3 regions of the Alteromonas sp. CyTr2 genome follow, and region 3 is predicted to be linked to each of the others. Evidence: predicted binding sites of a transcription regulator. Region 3 holds the regulator's gene; each other region holds the start of a gene.
The links. The regulator sigma-54, encoded in region 3, starts transcription at its own class of promoters, with help from an activator protein. The targets are predictions, from matches to a motif close to GTTGGCACGNNNNTNGNNT.
Positions count from the first base shown of each region.

Region 1: a site for sigma-54 is predicted at 1,287-1,305, ahead of QME20_RS08585 (DUF3192 domain-containing protein). Genes of this name have one in related genera too.
Region 2: a site for sigma-54 is predicted at 1,310-1,328, ahead of fliE (flagellar hook-basal body complex protein FliE). Genes of this name have one in related genera too.

Region 1 covers NZ_CAMZMZ010000012.1:3,332-6,617, reverse strand. The annotation lists gene QME20_RS08590 (histidine kinase) at 1-777, opposite strand, end outside; gene QME20_RS08585 (DUF3192 domain-containing protein) at 789-1,163, opposite strand; gene ppnN (nucleotide 5'-monophosphate nucleosidase PpnN) at 1,363-2,727, opposite strand; gene QME20_RS08575 (GGDEF domain-containing protein) at 2,738-3,286, opposite strand, start outside.
Region 2 covers NZ_CAMZMZ010000005.1:88,035-91,320, forward strand. The annotation lists gene QME20_RS04920 (sigma-54 dependent transcriptional regulator) at 1-1,153, shown strand, start outside; gene fliE (flagellar hook-basal body complex protein FliE) at 1,395-1,730, shown strand; gene fliF (flagellar basal-body MS-ring/collar protein FliF) at 1,743-3,286, shown strand, end outside.
Region 3 covers NZ_CAMZMZ010000021.1:14,249-17,534, forward strand. The annotation lists gene lptB (LPS export ABC transporter ATP-binding protein) at 1-323, shown strand, start outside; gene QME20_RS12120 (RNA polymerase factor sigma-54) at 397-1,878, shown strand; gene hpf (ribosome hibernation promoting factor) at 1,909-2,196, shown strand; gene ptsN (PTS IIA-like nitrogen regulatory protein PtsN) at 2,210-2,653, shown strand; gene rapZ (RNase adapter RapZ) at 2,738-3,286, shown strand, end outside.

The sequences.
Region 1 (3,286 bases), on a different contig from region 3:
CGCAGTGGCGGTATCAGTGTAAAGAGCAACAAAGTGCTCAAACGGCATTGTTAGTGAAATGGGAGAGCGTATTGACGATAGAGGCAGCCACTTTCCATCTTCATCGTCTTGACTAAGCATAAATACGTAGCCGTGATTTTGCTGAATGTCGACTAGCGCGCCCGGTACGCCGTTTGCGTAAACCTTTGCGCCAGGTAGCACACCATTAAATAGGTTGATAAGTGGTGCAATAAGGTGACGATGATGTGCTGGAAGGCGTAAAACGATCTGAGTGAAAACCTCACGATAATCTGCTTTTTTTGTTTTAGTAGCGAAAACATTTGCTAGGAGACAAAGCCTTTGAACCATATTAAGCCGAATGTCTGCAACGTAGTTAATGGGCTTGTCTGACCGAAATGCTTTTTGAAGTTTAATGATATCCAGCCAAATCGAGAGATTGTGTTTACGCAAAAAGCGAATGATATTGGCCGTTTGGTCGCTTGGTGTTCCTTTACTTGAAAGCCAGAGGGATGCGAGTAAAGACGCAAGCACATGTTGTAAATAGTGGTCGTTTAATCGGCAAAGCTTGCCAAACAGCGCCAATAATAAAAGATGTTGAGTATCTTTGGGAAGGTCATTATCGATGTGTAACGTTGCTGCAGCAAGCGCTGGATTGGCGTTTACTAAGGTCAGGATCCGTTTAGCGATTTTCAACCAATGGTTTATACGCTGCTCGACAGAAAGTTCAGTGTTACCTAACTGAACCAGGCGTTTAAGCGTGGAAATGATGTCGCTCACTCCCCATCCTTCTAACTTTTTTGGTAACTGGAGTAAGCCCCTTCACCCCATGCAATAAGTTTGTCGTTTTCAAAAAGTAACGGTGTACATTCATCTTGCGTGGTTAAGCCGTCAGCGCGCACATGTTGTGTCCTGAAAAACATAACCTGTATCGCCGTTGCTCCTTGTCGCTTAGCTTCTGTAATGTCAGGTGAGCCTAACAAAGCCAAAACCTCTTCTCTTGTACTGCCCAACTTCAATTTGGTAATTTGCACACGGTTATATTCTTCACGGTCTTTCCAATCCATATTTTCTGGCTTATCGGGATAGAACGCGATAACCATAAAAACAAACACCGCATAAAGGGCGATGCCAGCTAAAATTAGACGAATAACCTTGGTATTCATGACCGTTACTTCTCGTTTTTCTTTACTTTAATGTTAGTGTTAATCACGAGTGGGACGCATTTCCATCACGTTGAGAGAAAGCTTGATGCTTTAATGCGTAAAACAATACTCTTTAGTAGTGTAACGCAAAACGTCTGCCAAGCATAAGTAGTAAACGTAAGCAAATGCGTCTTATCACGGTTATCGGTTATTCATTACCTTATTTTTCATTCTTCACAACGTAACACGGTTCATATGCCGTCCCCGGGAGCTTCATTCGGTGCTGTTTTACAAAGGATTCTAGCAGCGTATCGACTTTTTCCATCAGTGCACTGTCACCAGTAAGTTCAAACGGACCATGTTTTTTAATTTGGGCAATACCCTCTGCTTTAACGTTTCCTGCGACAATACCCGAAAACGCTTTGCGCAAATTGGCCGCTAGATCACTTTTACTTTGATCTAAGTGCAGTTGAAGGTCGGCCATACTCTCATGCGTTGGAATAAAGGGCTGTTGAAAGTCTTGTTCAATTTTTAATGACCAATTAAAGCTGAATGCGTCACCCATCGCACCTCTGAACTGCTTCACTTTTTCAAGGTGTTTATTCATGGTGCGTGCTACTTCTTCTGGGTCATCCACAATGATTTGATATTTTGACTGTGCTTCTGGACCCAGTGTTGCACCAACAAAGGCGTCTATGGCTTCAAAGTATTCTTCGCTACCAGCTGGCCCTGTTAGAATGAAAGGAAAAGGTTGCTGCGCATTGCGTTCATTCATCAAAATGCCAAGCAGATAAAGTAATTCTTCGGCAGTGCCTACACCGCCTGGAAACACGATAATGCCATGTCCGAGTCTAACAAACGCTTCTAAACGCTTTTCAATATCAGGCATGATAATGAGCTCGTTGACAATGGCGTTGGGCGGCTCGGCGGCAATAATACTCGGCTCAGAGATGCCAATGTAACGGCCTGTCTTGTGGCGTTGCTTTGCATGACCAATGGTAGCGCCTTTCATTGGGCCTTTCATTGCCCCAGGGCCGCATCCGGTACAAATATTCATATCACGTAAGCCAAGTTGATAGCCTACTTCTTTAGTGTATTTATACTCAACCTGATTTATAGAGTGGCCACCCCAGCAAACAATAGTGTTTACGCCGTCGTTACCCTCAAGTGCTTTGGCATGGCGTAGCATGTCAAAAACCATATCGGTAATGTCGTTACCTTCCGCTGGAGCGGTTTGGTGAAGAAATGCATACTTATTACCCATGTAAAGCAAGTCGCGCAGTACAGCGAAAAGATGTTCGTGTACACCACGTACGAGTTGCTCATCTACGAACGCTACCTCGGGCGGATTGACGAGCTCAATTTTTACGCCTCGTTCACGACGTATGAGCTTAATTTCAAAATTCTCATAGGGGGCGAATAGCGCTTCGAAATTGTCTTCATCAACGCCGCTGTTCAATACAGCAAGGCAGCAGTTTCTGAACATAGCGAAAAGCTCGCTATTAGTGGCATCTTGAAGGCGAGAAACTTCTACTTGCGACAGTTGGCTCATCCAGCCAACAGGGTTAAGCTGCACTTTCTTCATACTTTACTTCCTATAAGTCAGTGCTTAAATCAGTGACTACGAGATTGCGGCCGTTACGTTTCGCTTTATAAAGGTATTCATCGGCGCGCTCGAAAACCGTTTCTGTAGTATCATTTTCACCGAAACAGGTTGCGCCGAAAGAAGCGGTAATTTTTACTTTTTCTTGCTTAAATTTGAACGGCATAGCAGCGAGCTTTGTTCTAACTTCATTAAGCTTTTTATCAATATCTGCCATCTGCGTGTTAGGCAGCAGCATAACGAACTCTTCTCCCCCCCATCTGGCAACAAAATCATTTTCTGACAGGCTTTGTTTCAGAAACTTGCTCACCACTTGCAGAGTTTTGTCTCCTGCAGCGTGACCAAACCTATCGTTGATCGATTTAAAATGATCAATATCAACAACGGCAACTGCCAGAGTATCCCCACTAGATTTAAAGTGAGCATACGCTGCGTCTAATTTTTCGTTATATGCTTGTCTATTAGGAAGGCGTGTTAGCGGATCGGTTCGACTCTGCATTGCTTGCTCGGCGAGTTTCTTTTTATAAACGCTGGTTTGTTG
Region 2 (3,286 bases), on a different contig from region 3:
TTTAACGCTACTTAAAAGTATCAAAACTAAGTACCCCAATATGCCGGTGCTGTTGATGACAGCTTATGCCACTATTGATGATGCCGTGCAGGCAATGCGCGATGGCGCTACAGACTATCTATCAAAACCGTTTGCCCCAGAAGTACTGCTTAATTTAGTGGGACGCTACGCGCCGGCTCAAAAAATAGAGTCTCGCACGCCTATTGTTGCTGACCCTTCAAGCTTGAAGTTACTTGAGCTTTCTCGCAAAGTCGCGAAGTCCGACGCCACTGTGATGGTAATGGGACCAAGCGGTTCGGGTAAAGAAGTGCTGTCTCGCTATATTCACGATCAGTCGCCGCGAAGTGATGCGCCATTTGTCGCCATCAACTGTGCAGCCATACCAGAGAACATGCTAGAAGCGACCTTGTTTGGTTACGAAAAAGGTGCGTTCACCGGCGCAATCCAAGCGTGCCCGGGTAAATTTGAACAAGCCCAAGACGGTACGCTGTTACTTGATGAAATAACCGAGATGGATTTGGCGCTTCAAGCTAAACTGCTACGCGTGTTACAAGAGCGCGAAGTAGAGCGTCTTGGCGGACGTAAAACCGTTAAGCTCAACGTCCGTGTTATTGCTACAAGTAACCGAGATTTGAGAAAAGCAGTGGATGCGGGAGAGTTCAGAGAAGATTTGTACTACCGCTTAAATGTATTCCCTATTGAGTGGCGCCCGCTATCGGAACGTCCGGGTGATATTGTCCCTCTCGCCGATCATCTGGTTCAGCGTCACGCTAGTTCTCAAGGGCTGGGTACTATCAGGTTAAGCGCAGCAGCACGCAATAAGCTGTCACAATACAGCTGGCCAGGGAACGTTCGCGAACTAGAAAACGTGGTTCAACGGGCGCTTATTTTATGTGAACACAATGAAATCGACGCCAGCGATTTAATGATTGACGAAGACATGACGGCACCTGTTGAAACACTGCAAGAGCATGTTGAAGAAAATAGGTTAGGGTCTGAGCTGCGCTACCAAGAACACCAAATTATCCTCGATACATTGGTGTCGTGTAACGGCAAGCGTAAAGATGTGGCAGAAAAGCTCGGTATTAGTCCAAGAACCCTTCGTTACAAATTAGCGCGCATGCGCGAAGACGGTATTGAAGTGCCCGCATAAGGTCGCTTTCTACACTTTCGGTTTCCTCGTCCTTATCCGTCGCCTCTGTAGTAAAGAAGGCGGCGGTTTTTTGTTGCTCACACTAAGCTAAACGCCATAAATTTGGCTAACCCTCTCCCTTTTAACGTATCCTGTTGATATATATGGCTTTTTAAAGTTGGCAAGCCCTTTGCTAAATCCCCTCTATACATAAGTTATACGCCGATGTTCAGGCGGTCTCGAAAAAGCACTAGGAGTGGTTATGGACGTTAAAGCCAATAGTTTGTATCAAGAAATGCAGAACATGATTGGGCAAACTCGTCTTCAAGTTAATGAGCCTCAACAGCAGCCGCTTAGTGAAGTTAATAGCTCGGCAAGTGATTTCTCGACCATGTTAAAGAATGCGGTAGATGGTGTAAACGGCATGCAGCTCGAATCTAAAGACGCGCAGCAGCGTTTTGAAATGGGCGACCCTAACTTAAGCCTAGCTCAAGTTATGCTGACGAAAGAAAAGGCAGGCATTGCTTTTGAAGCCACTGTTCAAGTGCGTAACAAAGTACTTGAAGCCTATAAAACAATAATGAATATGCCGGTGTAGGTGGAGTAGGTTATGGCTGAAGCTACAGGTACAAACCTTACGGTTCCTGATCAAAATCAAGCAGTGGACAATGAGCCAGAAAACAAATCTGGTTTTATGGACACTTTAGGTAGCGCAGATATGATGCGCCAAATGGCCCTTGTGGTTGTTTTGGTAATCTGCGTCGCCATCGCTATTTTTATTCTTATCTGGTCGCAAGAACCTGATTACCGTCCACTTGCGAAAATGGAAACCCAAGAGCTTATTGAAACCCTCGATTATATGGATGCGAACCAAATCGACTATAAGCTTGAAGGCAATATTGTTTACGTAAGAAGTGACGAATTCCAAAACATCCGTTTAGGCATGACCCGCCAAGGGTTAACAAAGGCCTCTGATGCCGGTACCGATATCATTATGCAGGATATGGGGTTTGGTGTGAGCCAGCGTGTTGAGATGGAGCGTTTAAAACACGCCCGCGAGCAACAAATCGCGGCTACCATCGAAGATATCGCAAGCATTCAAAAAGCCCGTGTCTTGTTAGCTATGCCTAAAGAGAACGTATTTGCGCGAAGAGAGAAGAAAGCGTCGGCAACCGTTGTGCTAACGGCTAAGCGCGGTGCCGTTATTGCCGGTGAAGAGGTTGATGCTGTTGTCGATATTGTGGCGTCTGCAGTGCAAAACATGGAGCCGTCTAAGGTAACCGTAACAGACAGCAATGGTCGTCTGCTTAACTCAGGCTCTCAAGATTCTATGAGTGCTCGTGCCAGAAAAGAATACGAGATTGAGCGCCAGCGTGAGCAAGAGTACTTAGAAAAAATTGACGCGATACTGATTCCAGTATTGGGCATAGGTAACTACACAGCACAAGCTGACGTTACCATGGACTTTACAGCTATGGAACAAACACAGCGTAGCTACAACCCTGATTTACCTGCGGTTCGCAGTGAAATGATAATGGAAGAAAACAGCGTAGGTGGCGGTGTTGGAGGTATTCCTGGTGCACTGTCTAATCAACCTCCATTAGATTCTAACATTCCAGAAAATGCAGTGGGCGGCAGTCAACAAACTATGCCTGGGCGCACAGCAAAAGAGTCTACGCGCAACTACGAACTTGATACCACTATCAGTCATACCAAGAAACAGACAGGGGTTATTCGCAGATTAAGTGTATCTGTGGCGGTGGACTATACCCAAGTTGCGGGTGAAGACGGTGCGATGACGCCAACACCGCGTAAACAAGAAGAGATTCTCAACATACGTAGGCTTTTACAGGGCGGCATTGGCTTTGACGTTACCCGTGGTGATTCGTTAGAAGTTGTAAGCGTGCCCTTTACTCGGATGGACGCAGGGGAAATTGAAGACGCGACTATTTGGGAGCAGCCCGGATTTCTACCAATTCTAAAGCTAGTTGTTGGTGGCTTGGTTATAATAGTGCTTATCATCTTCGTGATTCGTCCTATGCTACGTCGTCTTATTAATCCTGATGAGTCGAACGACGCCGATGAATTTGATGCAGACGAGGGCTTAGATTTAGGCGATGACACCATTAGCATGTTAACGTCTGACTTTGATGA
Region 3 (3,286 bases):
GGATGAGTTTGTCAGGGGGCGAACGCCGTCGCGTTGAGATTGCCCGCGCTCTGGCAGCAAAACCGCAATTTATTTTGTTAGACGAACCATTTGCTGGTGTTGATCCAATATCAGTTAATGATATAAAGAAGATAATACAACATCTTCGCGATAGGGGGATTGGAATCCTTATCACGGACCATAACGTACGAGAGACATTGGATGTTTGTGAAAAGGCGTACATTGTGAGTCATGGCGAGCTTATTGCGCAAGGAACGGCGGAACAGGTTTTAAGTAATCAAAAAGTAAGGGATGTATACCTAGGCGAACAATTCAGGCTATAGTTAATGTAACCGAATTGTCATTTTTCAGTTTCGCTCTGGTATATTCAATTTAGAGCATTTAAATAAGACGTAGATGAAACCATCTTTACAGCTAAAATTTAGCCAACAACTTACCATGACACCTCAGCTTCAGCAGGCCATTAAACTGCTGCAGCTTTCTACACTTGATCTTCAACAAGAGATCCAAGAAGCGCTCGATTCTAATCCGCTATTAGAAGTTGAAGAAGGTAACGACGAGCCGCAACTAGAAAAGAACAATATCGACAACGATGACAGCGGCTCTGAGGCCACTGCTTCTGCATCTAGTGACACACTAGAAGCCGGCGATGCACTTGAGAAAAACGATCTTCCCGATGAGCTGCCAATCGACAGCACATGGGACGAATACTACTCTGCTTCATCTTCGCCTGCTCCGGGTCCATCCAATGACGACGAGCAAATCTTCCAAGGTGAGACTACTGAAGATATTCAAGAGCACCTTCTTTGGCAAATGCGCCTTACCCATTTCTCGGATACCGATCGCGCAATCGCTACAGCAATCATCGACTCTATTGACGAGTCAGGTTATTTAACCGTTACGCTAGACGATATTTTAGAAGCAGTTAACGACGATGAAATGGAAGAGCCGATAGAAATGGACGAAGTTGAATGTGTTCTTAAACGCATTCAAATGTTTGATCCCATTGGTTCAGGTTCTCGCTCTCCGCAAGAGTGCCTTATGGTGCAATTGCGTCAGTTTTCAGAAGACACGCCGTGGCTTGCTGAAGCGAAACAACTGATTGAAGAGTACTCTGACTTACTGAGCAGCAAAGACTATCGCACCCTAATGCGTAAAAGCCGATTAAAAGAAGATCAGCTACGCGAAGCAATGCGTTTACTTCAAACCTTGAATCCTCGCCCAGGTAGTGCTTTAGTTACTAAAGAGCCTGAGTATGTTATTCCTGATGTCTCAGTAACCAAGAAAAATGGCCGTTGGGTGGTTGAGCTGAACCCCGACAGTCTGCCTAAATTAAGCGTAAACCAACAGTACGCTGCAATGAGTCGCCGTGCCAAGAATAGTAGCGACTCACAATTCATCCGCTCACATATGCAAGAGGCCAAGTGGTTCATTAAGAGCCTTGAATCTCGTAACGAAACCTTGATGAAGGTTGCAAACTGCATTGTGCAGCAACAAATGGGCTTTTTTGAGCACGGCCCGGAAATGATGAAACCAATGGTGCTAAATGATGTCGCAGAAATGGTAGATATGCACGAATCGACTATTTCGCGTGTGACAACGCAAAAGTATATGCATACGCCACGTGGAATTTTCGAATTGAAGTATTTCTTCTCTAGCCACGTTGCAACTGAGTCTGGTGGTGAATGTTCATCTACAGCGATTCGTGCATTGATCAAGAAATTAGTGGCTGCTGAAAAGCCTAGCAAGCCGCTAAGTGATAGCAAGATTGCTTCATTGTTGGCCGAACAAGGCATTAAAGTTGCCCGGCGAACAATAGCAAAGTACCGGGAATCGTTGTCGATCCCGCCGTCGAACCAACGCAAGAGCCTTATTTAAACGGGCTTAATAATATAAGGAAGACGAAATATGCAAATCAACCTTACTGGTCATCATGTCGAAATCACCGACTCTTTGCGTAATTATGTCGATACGAAGTTCAGCAAACTTGAACGTCACTTTGATCACATTTCTAATGTGCATGTCATCCTGAACGTTGAAAAATTAAATCAAAAAGCCGAAGCGACCGTTCATTTAAGTGGCGCTGAAGTATTCGCATCCTCAGAAAATACCGACATGTATGCGGCGATTGACAGCATGGTTGATAAACTCGACCGGCAGGTAATCAAGCATAAGGAAAAACTGAAAAAACATTAGTAGTTAATAAAGCATGGATATACAAGCCATCGTAAGTCTGGACCGCACCGAGTGTGCGGTTCAGTGTAATAGTAAAAAGCGAATTCTTGAGATCATCGCTGATATTGCCGCCAAGCAAAACGAGAACATCGATCAGGCGACAGTACTCAACAGTTTAATGGCTCGAGAACGCATGGGTAGTACAGGCATAGGCAATGGTATCGCCCTGCCCCACGGCCGTTTAGCGGGTCTTGAGAAAGTGATAGCAATTGTTGTAACCAGCACGCCAGCTATCGACTTTGACGCCCTTGATGAAAAGCCCGTAGACATCTTTTTTGCGCTACTCGTTCCCGAGGAGCAAACCGAAGGACACCTACAAACGCTAGCCACCGTGGCTGGCAAACTAAGCGACAAAGAAACGATTAAAGCAATACGTCGCGCAACGACAAGCGACGAAATTCTTTCTGCATTAAATTAATCATTGTGCGCCTAAGTATTGATAGTTAGGCGCGTAATTCGACAACGTGTATGCGATAAAACCAGAGTATTAGGGAGAAATTAGGTGAAGCTGATCATAATCAGTGGTCGTTCGGGTTCTGGTAAATCTGTCGCACTTCGCGCATTGGAAGATTTAGGTTATTACTGTGTTGATAATATCCCGGTAAACTTGCTTCCCACACTAACTCATACTGTTGTTGATGAGTATGATCAGGTAGCGGTAAGTATTGATGTTCGAAACTTGCCTAAGAATCCTGACGATTTGGTAGAAATACTAGACTACCTGCCTTCTTCGTGGTCGATGACCATCGTTTACATTGATGCAAGCGATGACGTATTGGTTAAGCGCTTTAGCGAAACCCGACGCCTTCATCCCCTTGCTAAGCTCAATAAATCCTTATCTGAGGCGATTAAAGCTGAATCTGCCCTACTTGCACCTATCGCAGAACGAGCAGATTTATACTTAGATACCGATAAGCTGACCATTCACCAATTGGCTGAATTGATTCGAGAGCGCATTCTGGGTAAGAAGAGCTCACGCCTTGTGCTTGTTTTTGAATCTTTCGGCTTTAAGCACGGTATCCCTAAAGATGCGGATTACGTTTTTGACGCG